DNA from 3 places in the Ochrobactrum sp. P6BSIII genome. Region 2 is predicted to be linked to each of the others. Evidence: riboswitches for the same ligand, from Rfam matches in the RefSeq annotation. Region 2 holds a riboswitch; each other region holds the start of a gene.
What was found. Region 2 has a riboswitch for thiamine pyrophosphate ahead of thiD (bifunctional hydroxymethylpyrimidine kinase/phosphomethylpyrimidine kinase). Riboswitches for the same ligand answer to the same signal wherever they lie in the genome.

Region 1: it holds a riboswitch for thiamine pyrophosphate, as region 2 does, so the genes downstream of both, thiC (phosphomethylpyrimidine synthase ThiC) here and thiD (bifunctional hydroxymethylpyrimidine kinase/phosphomethylpyrimidine kinase) in region 2, are expected to answer to the same signal.
Region 3: it holds a riboswitch for thiamine pyrophosphate, as region 2 does, so the genes downstream of both, thiB (thiamine ABC transporter substrate binding subunit) here and thiD (bifunctional hydroxymethylpyrimidine kinase/phosphomethylpyrimidine kinase) in region 2, are expected to answer to the same signal.

What each region holds. Positions count from the first base shown of each region.
Region 1 covers NZ_JACGXB010000008.1:235,361-241,099, reverse strand. Annotated here, with positions in the region: partial or broken gene FHW00_RS24435 (hypothetical protein) at 1-185, shown strand, start outside; gene thiC (phosphomethylpyrimidine synthase ThiC) at 235-1,998, opposite strand; TPP riboswitch at 2,090-2,201, opposite strand; gene FHW00_RS13755 (MFS transporter) at 2,357-3,673, opposite strand; gene FHW00_RS13750 (MarR family winged helix-turn-helix transcriptional regulator) at 4,023-4,463, shown strand; gene FHW00_RS13745 (MarR family winged helix-turn-helix transcriptional regulator) at 4,473-4,904, opposite strand; gene hmgA (homogentisate 1,2-dioxygenase) at 5,049-5,739, shown strand, end outside.
Region 2 covers NZ_JACGXB010000006.1:338,866-344,604, forward strand. Annotated here, with positions in the region: gene FHW00_RS11345 (putative bifunctional diguanylate cyclase/phosphodiesterase) at 1-1,464, opposite strand, end outside; TPP riboswitch at 1,770-1,876, shown strand; gene thiD (bifunctional hydroxymethylpyrimidine kinase/phosphomethylpyrimidine kinase) at 1,963-2,838, shown strand; gene thiO (glycine oxidase ThiO) at 2,838-3,830, shown strand; gene thiS (sulfur carrier protein ThiS) at 3,827-4,024, shown strand; gene FHW00_RS11365 (thiazole synthase) at 4,026-4,796, shown strand; gene FHW00_RS11370 (thiamine phosphate synthase) at 4,796-5,443, shown strand; gene FHW00_RS11375 (ABC transporter substrate-binding protein) at 5,440-5,739, shown strand, end outside.
Region 3 covers NZ_JACGXB010000010.1:105,705-111,443, reverse strand. Annotated here, with positions in the region: gene cdlP (cell division protease CdlP) at 1-32, opposite strand, end outside; gene thiQ (thiamine ABC transporter ATP-binding protein) at 334-1,056, opposite strand; gene thiP (thiamine/thiamine pyrophosphate ABC transporter permease ThiP) at 1,053-2,702, opposite strand; gene thiB (thiamine ABC transporter substrate binding subunit) at 2,678-3,682, opposite strand; TPP riboswitch at 3,779-3,893, opposite strand; gene FHW00_RS15345 (thiamine diphosphokinase) at 3,998-4,675, shown strand; gene FHW00_RS15340 (glycine zipper domain-containing protein) at 4,787-5,071, shown strand; gene FHW00_RS15335 (ABC-F family ATP-binding cassette domain-containing protein) at 5,240-5,739, shown strand, end outside.

The DNA.
Region 1 (5,739 bases), on a different contig from region 2:
GAAATAAGCCAGAACACAACAAATACAGAAAAGCCACAGCGCATGAAAACCGGGGCTGGTGGCGTTTACTGTTGGCGATGAGAGAGGAGGCCACCAACGGGTCGTCAGACACCAGCCTCGCGCCATACAGAATGTCGGACGCCGAAAAAGATGCAGGCGCGGGTGCCCCTTCTTCGTCTGTGTAAACTTATAGTGCTAATGCAACTATTTAGAAATTGTATTCATTAGCCGGCTTCAGCCTCGCATCTTCATGCTGTCTTCCTGCGATCCCGCACGTATTTCATGTGAGATTTCCATCGAACAAAACTTGGGACCGCACATGGAGCAGAAATGAGCGTCCTTGTGAGCCTCCTTGGGCAAGGTCTCGTCATGATAAGAACGTGCGGTCTCCGGATCCAGTGAAAGATTGAACTGATCTTCCCAACGGAATTCGAACCGAGCCCGCGATAGCGCATCATCGTGAATACGCGCTGCCGGGTGTCCTTTTGCTAGGTCTGCGGCATGAGCGGCTATCTTATAGGTGACGACACCAATTTTAACATCGTCGCGATTGGGCAAGCCAAGATGCTCCTTCGGGGTAACGTAGCAAAGCATGGCGGTGCCGAACCAGCCGATCATCGCTGCACCAATTCCCGAGGTTATATGGTCATAACCGGGTGCGATATCAGTGGTCAGCGGTCCGAGCGTAAAGAATGGCGCCTCTCCGCATGTGTGTAATTGCTTGTCCATGTTCTCTTTGATCTTGTGCATCGGAACGTGGCCGGGCCCTTCTATCATTACCTGGCAATCCTTGGACCAGGCTATCTGGGTCAGTTCTCCAAGCGTCTCCAGTTCGGCAAATTGTGCCGCGTCATTGGCATCTGCTATCGATCCCGGACGCAGACCATCGCCAAGGGAGAATGAGACATCGTAAGCCCGACAGATATCGCAAATTTCTTCGAAATGTTCGTAGAGAAAACTCTCTTTGTGGTGGTGTAAGCACCACTTCGCCATGATCGAACCGCCGCGTGAAACGATGCCGGTTACGCGATTGGCGGTGAGGTGGATATAAGAAAGCCGCACGCCAGCGTGTATGGTAAAATAATCAACGCCTTGTTCGGCCTGTTCGATCAATGTGTCGCGATAGATCTGCCAGTTCAGATCTTCGGCAATACCATTGACCTTCTCCAGAGCCTGATAGAGCGGTACCGTGCCGATTGGAACTGGTGAGTTCCGGATGATCCATTCTCGAATATTATGAATGTTTCGTCCGGTTGAAAGGTCCATGACCGTATCGGCACCCCAACGGATCGCCCATACCATCTTTTCAACTTCTTCGCCCATAGAAGATGTTACGGCAGAATTGCCGATATTAGCGTTGATCTTAACCAGAAAGTTCCGCCCGATGATCATCGGCTCGGATTCAGGATGATTGATATTGGCAGGAAGAATAGCGCGTCCCTCTGCAATCTCCTGGCGAACGAATTCCGGTGTTACATAGTCGGGAATGTTGGCGCCGAAACCTTGCCCGTCGCGCGGCAATTCATGCTGGACAGCGTGTCGCCCAAGGTTTTCGCGGATGGCGACGAATTCCATTTCGGGAGTGATGATACCTGCACGGGCATAAGCAAGCTGGGTAACCGCCTTGCCATTCCTTGCTTTCAACGGTGTATTTAGAAAAGGGAATTCCTGTGTCAGTCGTTCACCTGTCGCAAAGCCGTTATCTGCGGGTTGAACCGAGCGCCCTTCATAGGCTTCGACATCGCCGCGCCCGCTGATCCAGCTTTCGCGCAATCGGGGCAAACCTGTTTCGATATTGATCGTTGCGTGGTCGTCGGTGTAGGGCCCAGATGGGTCATAGACCGTAACAGGTGGCAGCCCGGAACTGGGATGCAGAGCAATTTCTCGCATCGGGACGCAGATATCCGGATAAAGCGTTCCCGGTTTGCTTAGTTTTCGGGAAGCAGGGAGAGGGCCAGTGGTAACAGTCGGGGCTGTGTTGCCAGTAATGATAGACATGGTTGAGGCTCCAAGTTGTGATGTTGGAGACCCAGTTCCAGTGTTGGAAGGATGAAAAAACGCCATCAGGAAGCATCCAGTGGACGCTCGCCTTCCAGCATTTGCACCGTCCCTACGCCAGTATGAACTGGATCAGGTTCAACGGGTCACTGCGCACGCTAGCAGTATCTCAGCCCCTTGCCGGGACTCCCCTGGTGAATGCTTAAAATTATGCACGGGCAGTTTTGGTCGTCAAGACCGGTTGGCTGCGCGCGTGTTTCTATTCCTGACCGTGGACGTAAAACAAACGGTGAAGCTTGGCTTCTCTTTTTCCATTTGGCATCATCACTGATGCGGCTTTTTAAAAATCCGAAGTGTTTTAGTTCACCAGATCGCGGCCTTTGGTTTCCGGCGTGGTGATCATCACATAGATCGCGGGTATAGCCATCAATGTGGCGTAGACCGCGACCGCGAAGGGTGTACCGAAAATTTCAAGCAGCCACGTGCCGATGATCGGGGCCAGCGCTCCACCCAACACCGTGGCGACAGAATAGGATGTCGACATGGCCGTGTAACGAACGCGCGCCGGGAAGAGTTCGGTGAAATAGGCCGACATGCCACCCACGATAATGCCGTGGAAGGAGAGCGTCAGCACGGTTGCCCAGGTGAGTGTCGCTGTGTCTGCGCCGGGAGGCAGGCTGAAAAGCCAGAACCCTGCGCCGATACCACCCACAAGACCCACCAGCGTAACGGCCTTGCGTCCGATACGGTCTGCTGTGGCACCGGCAGCCAGAATGACGGCGACTTCGGCAATGGAGCCAATGAACAGAGCGCCAAGGGCAGCTTCACGCGGGACTTTCAGGAACACGGTCGCCAGCACGACGAAGAATGTGGAGAAGAGGTAAAAGAGCGCGCTTTCGCCAGCCTTGACGAACAGGACGCGCAGCATGTTTGCGCCCTGGGTCGTAATCGCTTCGCGCAATGGGGCTTTAACGGCTTCGGTCTTCTGTTCCTGAAGATGGATAAAGGCTGGCGATTCCTCGACCTTGCGCCGGACCCATAGACCGAGACCGATCAGCAGAATGGAGGCGATGAAGGGAATGCGCCAGGCCCATTCCACAAAAGCGTCCGATCCGAAATGCCCGATGACCGCACCGATGACGGCGGTGGCGATCACATTGCCCGCCGGTCCTCCAATCATGGGAAAGCCGGTCCAGAGACCGCGCTGTTTTGCCGGAAGGCTTTCGGCAATAAGCACCAAGGCGCCAGTGGATTCGCCACCGATGGCAAAACCTTGCAACAGGCGCATCAGGAGCAGCAAGAGCGGAGCGAACACGCCAATCTGCTGATAGGTGGGGAGCAGTCCCATGGCGACAGTCGCACCGCCCATCAGGAAAAGACTGATGACGAGTGCGCGCTTGCGCCCGATCCTGTCACCCAGAACACCGAAGAACCAGCCGCCAGCAGGACGGGCAATGAAGCCGACGGCCTGTGTGGACAAGGCGGCAATCAAGCCGGTGATCGGATCGACGACCGGGAAAAACGCGGTGTTGAAAACAAGTGCGGCGCAAAAAGCGAAAACCGCGAAGTCATACCACTCGATAATCGTGCCCGTGCTGGCCGCGAAAAGAAGCCGTATTGATGATTTTTGTGTCTGCGCGGCATCCATTGTGCCCGCCGGTGCTGATGTGTTCAAGGGTGCTCCTCCGCTGCCCAGCATTTGAATACCGGTTCCTCGCTACCGGCACCTTATAATCGTATCATTTGCAACGATGTCAAGTTCATTGCAATAGCAACGTTACATATGCAATGAACTAGTCGCGATCAGATTCCGGGGATTACAATCCGCAGGAGGGGCGAGGATCAATTCAAAAGGCTGTTCGAACGGACAGGATAACAGCGGTGTACGGGTATTTTTCATTGGGGCGCAATCTTACCAGCCCGCGTTTCACTCCGATTAGATCTCGCTCTTGAAAAAGCCTTTGAAATTGTCTGTTCAATCCGGGAAAATGATTGAAATCAAAAGACTTTGTGAGGGGCATGCAATGCGCATGGAGACGTTCTTTCCCTATCGGCTCGCGATTGTCGCGGAAGCGTTCTCCCGGCAGCTGGTTGCTGTTTATGGTCACGAATATGGGCTGATGCGTGAGGAATGGCGTCTGCTGTTTCTGCTTGCGGAAGCAGGTTCCATCGATTCCGTGCGGCTTGCCCAGCGCACCTCTCTCGACAAGGTGCAGGTCAGCCGCGCCGCCAGCCGTCTGGAAGAGAAAGGCCTGATTATCCGGACCATATCCGAAGAAGACCGGCGTTTGCGGCATTATGCGGTCACGAATGCGGGACAAGCCCTGTTTCAAAAGGCTTTCGGCGAAGTCGATGCAAAAGCCAACGCCATATTGAGCGTAATGTCCGAGCAGGACCGCCAAGCTCTGGAAACCGGTATCGCCGCGCTGCACGAAGCCGTCAAGCAGGTGACTGAAGCCGGGTAAGGTCGGCGATTATCGCGAAGGATGCGCGCTGGAGAGGCGGGTCAGCCCTTCGAGAAAATGTTTGGCATCGGGGCCCAGATCTTTAAGTATCTCCGCCTGAAACTCGTCAGCGATTTTGCCAAGGCGATGCATCAGCTCTTCCCCTTGAGGGGTGAGCGCGAGTACAATCAATCGACGGTCAACATTGTTATCCGATTTATGCAGCAGTCCGGCACTTTCAAGGCGCGTTGCTGCCCGGCTGACAATCGACTTGTCCAGATTGACGCGGGTATTGATGTCCCGGATGCTGACTTCGCCACTTCGATAGAGATGCGCCAATACGCGCCATTCGGGGATGGTCAGCCCCGCTTCAGCGGCATAGCGTTTTGCAAAGCGCTCGCTGATCCGCGCGGCCACCACGCTGAGCCGATAGGGCAGGAAACCGTCGAGTTCGAATGCCATGCATGTCTCCTTTTTTCAGGAAAGGAGCAGAGTTTCATTGCAAATACAACGGAAAAACACGTGTCACGCAAGAAGCATTGACTTCGTTGCATTCGCAACGTTATTATCGTTGTTCGAGCAACGAATTTGCCGGGAGGATTAATCATGACCGCTCACGCAATCCCGCAGGGCATGGTCCGCGCATCGGTGACGACAGGAACGGTCGAGGGCTATATGCCCGGTTTCGGCAACGACTTTGAAACCGAAGCGCTGCCGGGTGCATTGCCGCAAGGTCAGAATTCACCACAGAAATGCAATTACGGGCTTTATGCCGAGCAGCTGTCCGGCACCGCTTTCACCGCGCCGCGTGGTCAAAACGAGCGGACCTGGTGCTATCGCATTCGCCCGTCGGTCCATCATACGGGCCGATTCCAGCTGGTCGACGTGCCGTACTGGAAGACCGCGCCCAATCTGCCGGTCGGCGATCCGCAGCGGCGCAATATCACCAGTCTCGGCCAGTATCGCTGGGACCCTATCCCGCTGCCGGGGCCGGATGAGGATCTGACGTGGATCACCGGCATGCGCACCATGACCACGGCGGGCGATGTGAACATCCAGATCGGTATGGCAAGTCATGTCTATCTGATCACCCGTTCGATGCAGGACGAGTATTTTTACTCCGCCGATAGCGAATTGCTGGTCGTGCCGCAGGAAGGACGGCTGCGCTTTTGCACGGAGCTTGGCATTATCGATCTTGAGCCGAAGGAAATTGCCATTATTCCGCGCGGTCTCGTTTATCGCGTCGAAGTGCTTGAGGGACTGTGCCGCGGCTTTGTCTGCGAGAATTATGGTCAGA
Region 2 (5,739 bases):
GCCGCGCTCGGGATGACGCCAGCGGATCAGCGCTTCAAAGCCGGAAATCCGCCCGCTCTCCAGATTGAAGATCGGCTGGTAATGCAGTTCGAACTGCTGGGACAGCAGGGCCTGACGCAGCTCGCTCGTCATGATGTGGCGCTTTTCAGCGGCCAGACGCAACGCGTGCTGGTAGAAATGGAAGGTGCGCCTGCCGCTCGATTTCGACGCGTGGAGCGCCAGATCGGCGTTGCGCATCAGCACGTCGGAATTATCGCCATGCAGCGGCGCCTGCGCGATGCCCATGCTGCATGTGACGAATTCGGAATTGTCGCCGAGCTTGAACGGTTCCTGAAATGCCGAAAGCACCCGATCCGCAAACATGGCGATCTGGCCAACGGTCCCGCTGCGATAGATGACGGCGAACTCATCGCCGCCGAGCCGCGCGATGAACTGGTCGCTCGTGGTGATCTGGCGCAACCGCTCGGCCACCTGCTGCAAGAGCTGGTCGCCTGCCTGATGGCCGATATTGTCGTTGATGCTCTTGAAGTGATCGATGTCGATATAGAAAAGCGCAAACGGCTCCGCATCGCCGCCCTTTTTCAGCAAGTCCTCGACATGATGGGAGAAATAGGCGCGGTTGGGCAGTCGCGTGAGGCTGTCATGCATGGCGATATGGGCCATGCGCTCCTCGATTTCGCGCCGTTCGGTAATGTCTTCGATCAAGCCGATCAGATAGCGCGGCGTGCCGTCGTCGACCGGCGGAATGGAGCTCTTGATGACACGCAGAATGCGCTGCGTTCCGTCGTCGTGATGGGTTTTATATTCGACGCTGAGCGCTTCGCCTTTGCTCATCACCTGACGATCCTGCTGCGCATATTGGCGGCGCTCCAGATCCGTCATCAGCTGTGCATCGGTGAAGCCGACCACCGCCTCAATCGCCTTGCCGCTCGCCTGCGATGCCGCCTGATTGTAGAGCACGTAACGCCCCTCGTCCTGCATGTCCTTGATGAACACGCCGAGCGGCAGATTGCTGACAAGGCTATCGAGCAGTGATTGCGCATGGATCGCCTGCCGGTTGGCTTCGGCAATTTCGGTCCGATCCTGCACGATGGCAAGGATGGCGTCCTTACCGTCGAACTGCACTTCCCGTCCGTAGGTCAGAACTTCGATGATTTCGCCGGTGGCGCGCCGATGCTGCCATCGCTCGGGGCGCTCCAGATCGCTGCGATCACGGACAGCGCTCAGCATGCGCTCGCGCTCGGCCTGCGGACGAATATCGAGAACAGTCATGCCCGGCAGTTCATCAGGCGTATAGCCGTAAAGCGCATAGGCCGCGTCGTTCATGATGATGAAGCCGAGGGTCTGCGGGTCATAGACCCACATTGGCGTCGGATGGGTGGTGAAAAGGATACGGAAATCCTGCTGGGACGTGCTCGCCATGGAGCCTCCCGCCTCTGTCGGACCGGCTTTCCGCTTCGCCATCATATACCCCTTGCCCCAAGCCGACACATGTCGTCAGTCTAAATTAGCCAACAAAACCTCTCACTGGAACATCATATTCCGCATGAGTTCATGACCAGACAAGCTCACGAACCAACAGGCGAGGACCGTCACCAGGACGCACTTCCCCGCTGGGAGAATACGACCAATGGTTTTAACAAACCATATATGAAGGAGGTACTCATTTAGTTTTTTCTGATGATCTTGTTTTTTATAGCGTCAGACCTCGCGCGAGACCGCTTGAGATAACTTGACCGCTCAAAACTTCCGGCCTATGCCTATGGATGCAAAATTCGTTGGGGTGCCTCGAAAGAGGCTGAGAGGCGCGTTCACGCGTTAACCCATTGAACCTGATCCGGGTAATACCTGCGTAGGGAACGGAGTTTGACGCGTCGCGGACAGGGTTCATCCCACTCGGAGCTTATGCTCCTTACAGGTTCATGACGTCTCATCTTTCCGTTCGGAATGAGAGACGACACGATGAACCAGAAACATAGTTTCTCCCGAACCAAATCCAACAATGGCCAGACACGGTCTGTGCCCATCTGCGTGACAATTGCCGGTTCCGACAGCGGCGGCGGCGCTGGCATTCAGGCCGACCTCAAGACATTTTCGGCGCTCGGCGTTTATGGCGCGAGCGTCATTGCGGCTGTGACCGTGCAGAACACCTGCACGGTGAGCGCGGTGCACGATATCCCGCCCGCCATTGTCGCTGGGCAGATCGACGCCGTTTTCAGCGATCTCGACGTTGCCGCAGTGAAGATCGGCATGGTTTCCGTGCCCGAAACCATCGAGGCCATTGCGCGGGGACTCGCCCATTTTTCCGGCCCTGTCGTGCTCGATCCGGTGATGGTGGCCAAGTCCGGCGACCGGCTTTTGAGCGAAAGCGCCATTGCGCTTTTGCGCCAGAAACTGGTGCCGATCGCAACGCTTTTGACCCCAAACCGGCCTGAAGCTGCCTGCCTGCTCGGCTGCGGTCTGGCGCTTGATGATGAAGACGCCGAACAACAGGGCCGCGCATTGCTCGAACTCGGCGCGAAAGCCGTTCTGATGAAGGGCGGCCATGCGGAAGGCGAAATCTGCGTCGACCTCCTCGTTCGCCGCGATCAGCCGACGCTGCGTGTCGAGGCGCAGCGCATCTTGACCGGCAACACCCATGGCACAGGCTGCACGCTCTCCTCGGCCATTGCGGCAGAGCTTGCAAAGAACCTGCCGCTCGAAAAGGCCATGCTTGCAGCCCACACCTATCTGCAAGGGGCAATCCGCGCTGCCGATACGTTGAAGATCGGACACGGCCACGGGCCGGTGCACCATTTCCATAACCTCTGGAAAACCCGAATGGAGGAGATTGCGTGATGCGCGTCACCATCATCGGAGCGGGTGTCGCCGGTCTTGCCACCGCCGCCGAGTTCACCGATCAGGGCCATGCCGTCACGGTGATTGCCCGCAGCCCGCAGATCGGTTCCGACTGCTGTTCCTGGCTTGCAGGCGGCATGCTGGCACCATGGTGCGAGGGCGAAAGCGCCGAAGAGCCTGTGGTGCGGCTCGGTCAGGAAGCCATCGGCTGGTGGGAAAAGCACGTCTCCGGCGTCAAGCGCGAAGGCACTCTGGTTCTGTCGCACAACCGTGACGCCAGCGAGTTGCGCCGTTTCGCCCGCCGGACGGAAGCCTTCGACACAATCGACCATGACCGCATTGATGCACTGGAACCCGATCTGGCCGGGCGTTTCCGGCAGGGCCTGTTCTTCACACGTGAAGGCCATCTCGATCCGCGCAAGACATTGGTTGAGCTGGCCGAAAACCTGCAAAGAAAAGGCGTCGTCTTTCACCTCAATACGGAAGCGCATGAAGCGAAGATCGACGCGGATATCACCGTCGATGCCCGTGGTCTTAGCGCCCGCGATGCGCTGCCCGATCTGCGCGGCGTCAAGGGTGAGATGCTGGTTGTCCGCTCGCGCGACATCAACCTTTCGCGGCCCGTGCGTCTCCTGCATCCGCGCATTCCGCTCTACATCGTGCCGCGCGGCGACGGCGTGCACATGATCGGCGCGACGATGATCGAAAGCGATCAGCGCAGTGGCATCAGCGTGCGCTCGACATTGGAGCTTTTGAGCGCGGCTTACGCCCTGCATCCGGCCTTCGGCGAGGCTGAAATTCTCGAAACCGGCGTCGATGCGCGCCCCGCCTTTCCAGACAACCTTCCCCGCGTGAGACGGCGTGGCAAAACCATCTATGTCAACGGGCTTTACCGCCACGGCTTCCTGCTTTCGCCAGCTGTGGCACGCATGGCGGTTGCGGCCGCGACCGCGCCCGAAACTATGCCTGAATTTGTGGAGGACTATGCATGACGATCGTGCTGAACGGTGAAGTCATCACCACGGCAGCCGCCAATCTGGCGGCGCTGCTGACCGAGATCGAACTGGATGAAGCGGTTGTTGCAACCGCGCTGAACGGTGAATTCGTGGCCAGCGACGAGCGCGCAGCCGCGACCTTGTCGGCTGGCGACCGCATCGAAGTTCTGGCCCCGATGCAGGGAGGCTGAGATGCTGGAATTCTACGGCCAACAATTTGAAAGCCGCCTGCTGCTCGGCACGGCGCAATATCCATCGCCCGCCATTCTGGCCGATGCGGTGCGTGCTTCGCAAAGCGATATCGTCACCGTGTCGCTGCGCCGCGAAAGCGGCGATGCGCGCGCCGGACAGGACTTCTGGGCGCTGATCCGCGAGTTGGGCGTCGCCGTTCTGCCCAACACCGCAGGCTGCCACACGCCGCGTGAAGCGGTGACCACCGCCAGAATGGCGCGTGAAATCTTCGGCACCAACTGGATCAAGCTGGAAGTGATCGGCGACCACGACACGTTGCAGCCCGACCCGTTCGGTCTGGTCGAAGCAGCGCGCATACTCTGCGACGACGGTTTCGAGGTCTTTCCCTATATGAATGACGATCTGGTCGTCGCGGAAAAGCTCATTGAAGCCGGTTGCAAGGTGCTGATGCCCTGGGGCGCGCCCATCGGCTCAGGCCGTGGCCTCAACAATCCTTATGCGCTGAAGACCATGCGGGCGCATTTTCCCGACATTCCGCTTGTTGTCGATGCCGGCATCGGTGTGCCGTCCCATGCGGCTGCGGCGATGGAACTGGGCTATGACGCCGTGCTCATCAACACCGCTGTCGCCAAGGCTGGCGATCCCGTTTCCATGGCACGTGGTTTTGCGCTGGCGGTTGAAGCCGGACGGCTCGCTTTCGAAGCAGACGCCATCGAAGCGCGCGACATGGCCGCGCCATCCACCCCTCTTCTCGGAAAGGCATTTTTGTAATGGCCCTCGATCCGTTCTACCCGATCTTCGACAGCGCAAAATGGCTGGAGCGCATGGTGCCGCTCGGCGTCAGGCTGGTGCAGTTGCGCGCCAAGGACAAGACCGAGCCGGAGCTGCGCAGCGAAATCCGCGCCGCACGCGAAATTTGCCTTGCCCATGACTGCCAGCTGATCGTCAACGACTATTGGAAGCTCGCGCTGGAGGAAGGTTGCGACTTCATCCATCTTGGACAGGAAGACCTCGACGATGCCGATCTGGATGCCATTCGCGCCGGTGGTTTGAAACTGGGTGTTTCGAGCCATGACGAGGCGGAACTGGACCGCGCCCTGTCGGTAAAGCCAGACTATATCGCGCTTGGCCCCATCTACCCGACCATTTTGAAAAAGATGAAATGGCACGAACAGGGCCTGCCCCGCCTTGGCCAATGGAAGGCGCGGATTGGCGATATTCCGCTGGTCGGGATCGGCGGTATGAGCGTCGAACGCGCACCGGGCGTTTTCGAAGCGGGCGCCGATATCGTTTCCGTCGTCACCGACATCACCCTCAATGCCGACCCCGAAAGCCGCCTGCGTCAATGGATCGAAACCACCCGCGCTTATGCAGGCCTTGCTCTGGAGCAGACCCCCATGGAAAGGCAACGCAAATGAAAAAGACCGTCTTCGCCGCCCTGTTCGGCCTCGCTTTCACTGTTGCCACTTCGGCTCACGCTGACGACAAGCTAAAGCTCATCCTCGACTGGTACGTGAACCCGGATCACGGCCCCATCATCGTTGCCGACAAGCTCGGCTACTTCAAGGATGCCGGGCTGGACGTGGATATCGTCGCGCCTGCCGATGCCTCGACGCCGACCAAGATGGTGGCGGCGGGACAGGCCGACCTCGCCATTTCCTATCAGCAACAGGTGCATCTTCAGGTGCATGAAGGTCTGCCGCTGATCCGCGTC
Region 3 (5,739 bases), on a different contig from region 2:
TTCCGCCAATTGCGCTGCGTCCGTTCTGGCAGGGAGACTGGAAGACACAGGGAGGCCCGGAAAAGGGTCTTGTGACGGAACAGTATTTTATCCTCGCGATTCATACATCATCAGGTCGTCCGCAAATCTAGTCACAGACCAGCAGACGTACAAGCGGCCCAGTAAAGTTGAATACGGTTCTTCCGGTGGATTGCGAACAAAATATGTCCGTTACCGTAACTCTATTTGAGATTAGAGCATTTCCAGCAAAAGTGCGAAGCGGTTTTGCGTCGGACGATGCGGCGTAAAAAAGGATAGAGCGGTTTCAACGATTACGTCACAACAGAAGCCGCTCTATCGGCTTTTATCACCGATATAGCGCCGAAGCGCGTCAGGTCCAGTCTCCGACAAAAGGTCCTTCGCCGGTCCTTGCGCCACGACCTCACCGTTTTCGATGAACAGCAATTGCGCATCGAGATAGAGCGCATCTTCCGGCGTATGGGTGACCATCAACACGGTCATGCCGGTTTCACGGCGCAGTTCATTGACCAGATCGAGCATCTGATGCCGCAATGCGGGTCCAAGCGAGGCGAAGGCTTCATCCAGCAACAGCACCGGGCGTTCGCGAACAAGCGCGCGGGCAATCGCCACCCGCTGGCGTTCACCGCCGGACAGGGCTTCGGGCTTGCGCTGTTCTTTATCCTTGAGGCCGACACGGGTCAGCGCGTCGGCAATGGCGGCGCGGTCGCTATCCGTCAGTTTCAGGTTGGGCGCGCGACCGAGGCCGACATTTTGCGCGACTGTCAGATGGGCAAACAGGTTGTTTTCCTGAAACACCATCGAAACCGGCCGTTGCGGCGGCGGCAGGTGAGTTACATCGACACCGCCGATGGCAATGGCGCCCGATGAAGGCGTCTCGAAACCGGCAATGAGATTCAGGAGCGTGGACTTGCCCGAGCCGCTTGGGCCGACAATGGCCGCAATAGCGCCGCCCGCAATAGCCAGATCGAAGCGCATTGCGGTTTCGCCATAGCTGAAGCGCACGTCGGTAAGGCGGATGTCGGCGGAAGCAGTCATGAGGCGGAATTCTCTTTCCGGGATGTGGCGGCGCGGTCGGCAAGCATCATCAGACCGAGGCAGAGAAGCCCCAGAATGAGCGCGAGACCGGCCGCATCGAATGTGCGGTAACTGCCCATGCGCTGCAAGAGAAGATAGGGCAGGGTCAGAAGCGCATCGCTGCCGAACAGCGCGATTGTGCCAAGGTCGCCAATGGAAAGCGCCATGGCAAAGGCGAAGGCCATGCCAAAGGGTCTGCGGATCGACGGCCAGTCAATGAGCCGCAGCCGATTGAGGCCATAAATGCCAAGCTGGGCACAGAGCCTATTGTGGCGTGCGGCTGCCGTGTCCCAGGCCGGGCGCAACAGCCGGACTGCGAAAGGCATGGCCATGGCTGCGTTGACCGTGACCACCATCACCGGTGCGATGGCGAAAGGATTGGTGAAATGGCGCAGCAGGATGAACCATCCGGCGCCGATCACGATGGGCGGCATGACCAGAATGAGGCTCGCGCCCGTATCGAACAGGCTGGCTATTTTGTTGTTTTTTACCGCTTCCCGGGCTGAAACGAGCGCCAGTGAGAGAAGCACCGAGAGCGTTGCCGCAGAAAAGCCGAGCGCCAGGCTAGTGCCGATGGCGCGCCAGACCGTCTGTTCGCTGAGCAGGCGGGCGAGGTCGGCGGCAAGACCAGACACGACCACGCCTGCAATCGGCAAGGCGACATAAAGAAAGCCGATGAGAATGGCGATGATGTTGAACAGGCGTTCACCACGCGCAGGCCTGCCATAGCGGCGCGGTGTTGCCGTGTGGGTAAAGCCTTCTTCGGAAGGACGCCCGGTCAGGCGCAGGGCCAGCAGGATCAGCAAGGTCAGCCCGAGCTGGGTGACGGTGAGCGCCACCGCACGTGCCGGGTCGAAATCGAAATGCAGGCTTTGATAGATCGCCACTTCCAGTGTTGTCGCCCGTGGACCACCGCCGAGCGTCAGCACGGTGGTGAAGCTCGTCACGCACAGCATGAAGATGAGCCCCGCCATGCCGGGCAGGCTGCGGCGGATAACCGGCCATTCGATCAGCCGGAAACGGGCGCTGTTGCCCATGCCAAGCTGGGCCGCGAGTTTCCAATAGTCGGCGGGTATCGATTCATAGGCGGCGAGGATGAGCCGCACTGCCAGCGGCATGTTGAAGAACACATGCGCAATCAAAATGCCCGTAATGCCATAGATATCCGGCTGGAACGAATGGCCCGCAGCCTCCGATATATGGGCGATGAGGCCGTTTCGACCGTAAATGCTGGTAACGCCCAGCACGGCCACAAGGGCAGGCAACGCGAGCGGCAGGGCGAACAGCCGCAGAATAAAACCCCGTCCGGGAAAATGCGCTTCCGAATGCAAGGCGCGCGCAACTGGGATCGCAAAGGCGACCGAAAGCAGGCTCGAAGCGACGGCTTGTGCGATGGTGAAACGGGCGGTTCGCCAGAGATAGGCATCGAAATTTGCGGCGACATCGAAGCCGCCGCTGGCTTCAAAGGCAAGAGCGACAAGCGCGCCACCGGCAAGCACGATAAGGAAGGCCAGCGCCAAAGCCCCCGCGACGGGTTTCATCGCGGGGGTGGGGCTGGTGTTCTTGCCTGCCGGAGCGTTGATCATTTGCTGGTAGCTGCCAGCCATTCATCGACCCAGGCCTTGCGGTTCTTCGCAACCTCGTCGGCTGGAATGAGCAAGGTCTTTTCCGGTTTCGGCAAGGCGTCGAAAGCGGCGGGAAGCGGCGTTGATGTCTTGCCTGCCGGGAACATCCAGTTGGTTTCCGGGATCACATCCTGAAAGCCGGGGCCGGTCATGAAGGACAGGAATTTCTGCGCCAGCGGGTTCTTGGCGCCGGTCGTCGTCTGGGCGGCAAGCTCGATCTGGAGGTAATTGCCTTCCGGATAGGCCAGCGCCTTGTAGCGATCTGTCTTCTCCGCAATGACATGATAGGCTGGCGAACTGGTATAGGAGAGCACCATCGGCGCTTCACCCTTGGTGAAGAGGCCATAGGCTTCCGACCAGCCCGGCGTGACGGTGAGAATGCGCTTCTGCAATTTCTGCCAGGCATCGCCGGCCTGATCGCCATAGACGGCTTTCATCCAAAGCAGCATACCAAGACCCGGTGTCGAGGTGCGCGGATCCTGAAGCACGATCTTCTGCGACGGGTCGCCTTCGACCAGTTCCTTCAGGCTCTTGGGCGGATTGGGCAGCTTTTCCGAATCATAGACAATGGCGAAATAGCCATAGTCATAGGGTACGAAAATATCGTCCTTGAAGTCACCCGGCACGCTGACATTGCCAAGATCGATGCCACTTGGCGCAAAGAAGCCAGTGGCGCGCGCTTCCGTGGTCAGGTTGGTGTCGAGGCCAAGCACGATATCGGCCTTGGTGTTGCCGCCTTCAAGCTTCAGCCGGTTGAGCAGGGCCACACCGTCGGCGGAAGCGACCCAGTTGATCTCGCAGTCGCATTCCTTCTCGAAGTTTTCCTTTACCTTGGGACCGGGACCCCATTCGGAAATGAAACTGTCATAGGTATAGATGGTGAGCTTGTCTTTGGCCTGTGCCGCAGGTGCCAGACTAACGGCTGCCGCGAAAGAGAAGGCCAGCAAAGATAACAGCCGCATAACGGCACGTCCTTTCATAAAGTTAAAAGGATTTAGCGCCGCTTGGGGTCTGGAGCACAACAATAACCGAAAAGCTGCTACTTTTCGGGATCGTGCCGCAGAGCAGCATCTAATCCCTCCGCCGGTGCAAACCGGATCAGGTTCAGCGGGTTGGTTTTTTGAAAAACCTCTCAGCCATTCATGGGAACAAATGGCACCCCGTTAGAGCGTTGCGACATTAATATGTCAGGCCATGAAGGGCAAGAGAGGCAAAAGCGATACAAACTGGGACAGAGCAGACTTCCAGCTGGGATTTGCCCATGATAAGAGCGGCTTATGAGCACATTCGTCATCCTTCTCGGCGGCGACCTCGTCGTAACCGAACGGCTGCGTCAGCAGATAGCCGGCGCGCGCATTCTGGCCGCCGATGGTGGTATTCGTCATGCGGCCGCTCTGGGCGTCGAACCGGAACTGTGGCTCGGCGATTTCGATTCCACGCCACAAGCCCTGCTCGATCAATATGCGCATGTGCCGCAAAAGACATTTCCGCGCGCCAAGGACATGACAGACGGCGAACTGGCTTTCGAGGAAGCCTTTGCCCGTGGCGCGACACGCGCCATTTTGTGCGGTGCTTTTGGCGGCCAGCGCACCGACCACACGCTGCTGCATCTCACAATGGCGACAGCGCAGGCCAACAAGGGGCGGAATGTCCTCCTGTCCAGCGGTGCGGAAGAGGCATGGCCGGTGACGGCTGGCGAGTTTACCTATGATTTCCCTGACGGCACGCTGTTCAGCGTCATCAGTTTCACCGCTGTGGACGGGCTTTCAATCACAAATGCAGAGTGGCCGTTAGACAACGTGACCCTTCCTTTTGGTTCTTCGTGGACAGTTTCCAATATAGTGCGTGGAACACTTCGCATTACTGTGCGTTCTGGCTTAGCGATACTTGTTGCAAACTTAAATTCGGAGCATGCTGACGGCGTGTCGCTAACCTTACCGATTGAAAAGGCTTGACGCTCGACAGCGAAACGTATTTCAAATGCGGTAAGCGGGTTATTAGTTAGCGCCGAAATTGGGGACGCAAAATCGGCACCTGAAGTGTCAACTTTGACAGGAGATTGTTTGATGAAGTCACGTCTTTCCATGATTGCGGTTGCCGGGGTGCTCGCATTGTCGACAGCAGCATGCACGACCAACGAACAGCGCACAGCTGGTTACGGTGTTGGCGGTGCAGCAATCGGTGCTCTCGCCGGTGGTGCAATCGGCGGTAACGGCCGTGGCGCTCTCACGGGTGCTGCTATTGGTGCTGTTGCCGGTACGCTGGTTGGCGCTGCCCAGACGCGTAATGGCGTGCAGTACTGCCGCTATCGCGACAACTACGGCCGCGTCTACGAAGCACGCTGCCAGTAAGCTTGAAGCTTAAAATCGTATCGCGGACAGGCCGGGGAAACCCGGCCTGTTTGTTTTTCGTGCCTCTTTCCTATCGATCCATTTGACAGAACGGCTTTTGTCGCGGACAAGCAGGGCGGAATTTCAAAGCACATCCCGAGAACCGCCCAGAAAGCCTCAGAAGACACCATGGCACCACCGCTCCTTCGCCTAGACCAGATCAAGCTCACCTTCGGCGGTACGCCGCTTCTGGAGGATGCGAGCCTTTCGGTGAGCGAGGGCGACCGCATCGCGCTGGTCGGGCGCAATGGTTCTGGCAAATCCACGCTTTTGAAGATCGCCGCCGGCATGGTCGAGCCGACTTCGGGCGAAGTGTTCAAGCATCCGGGCGCGACCGTTCGCTATCTGCCGCAGGTGCCGGACATGGACGGCTTTGCCAGCGTGCGCGCCTATGTCGAAGCGGGGCTCGGACCGACCGACGATCCGCATCGCGTGACCTATCTTCTGGAGCATCTGGGCCTGACCGGCGACGAAAATCCGGATCATCTTTCGGGTGGCGAAGCGCGCCGTGCGGCGCTGGCGCGTGTGATCGCGCCGCAGCCCGATGTGCTTTTGCTCGACGAGCCGACCAACCATCTCGATCTGACAACCATCGAATGGCTGGAAGGCGAATTGCGCCAGATCCGTTC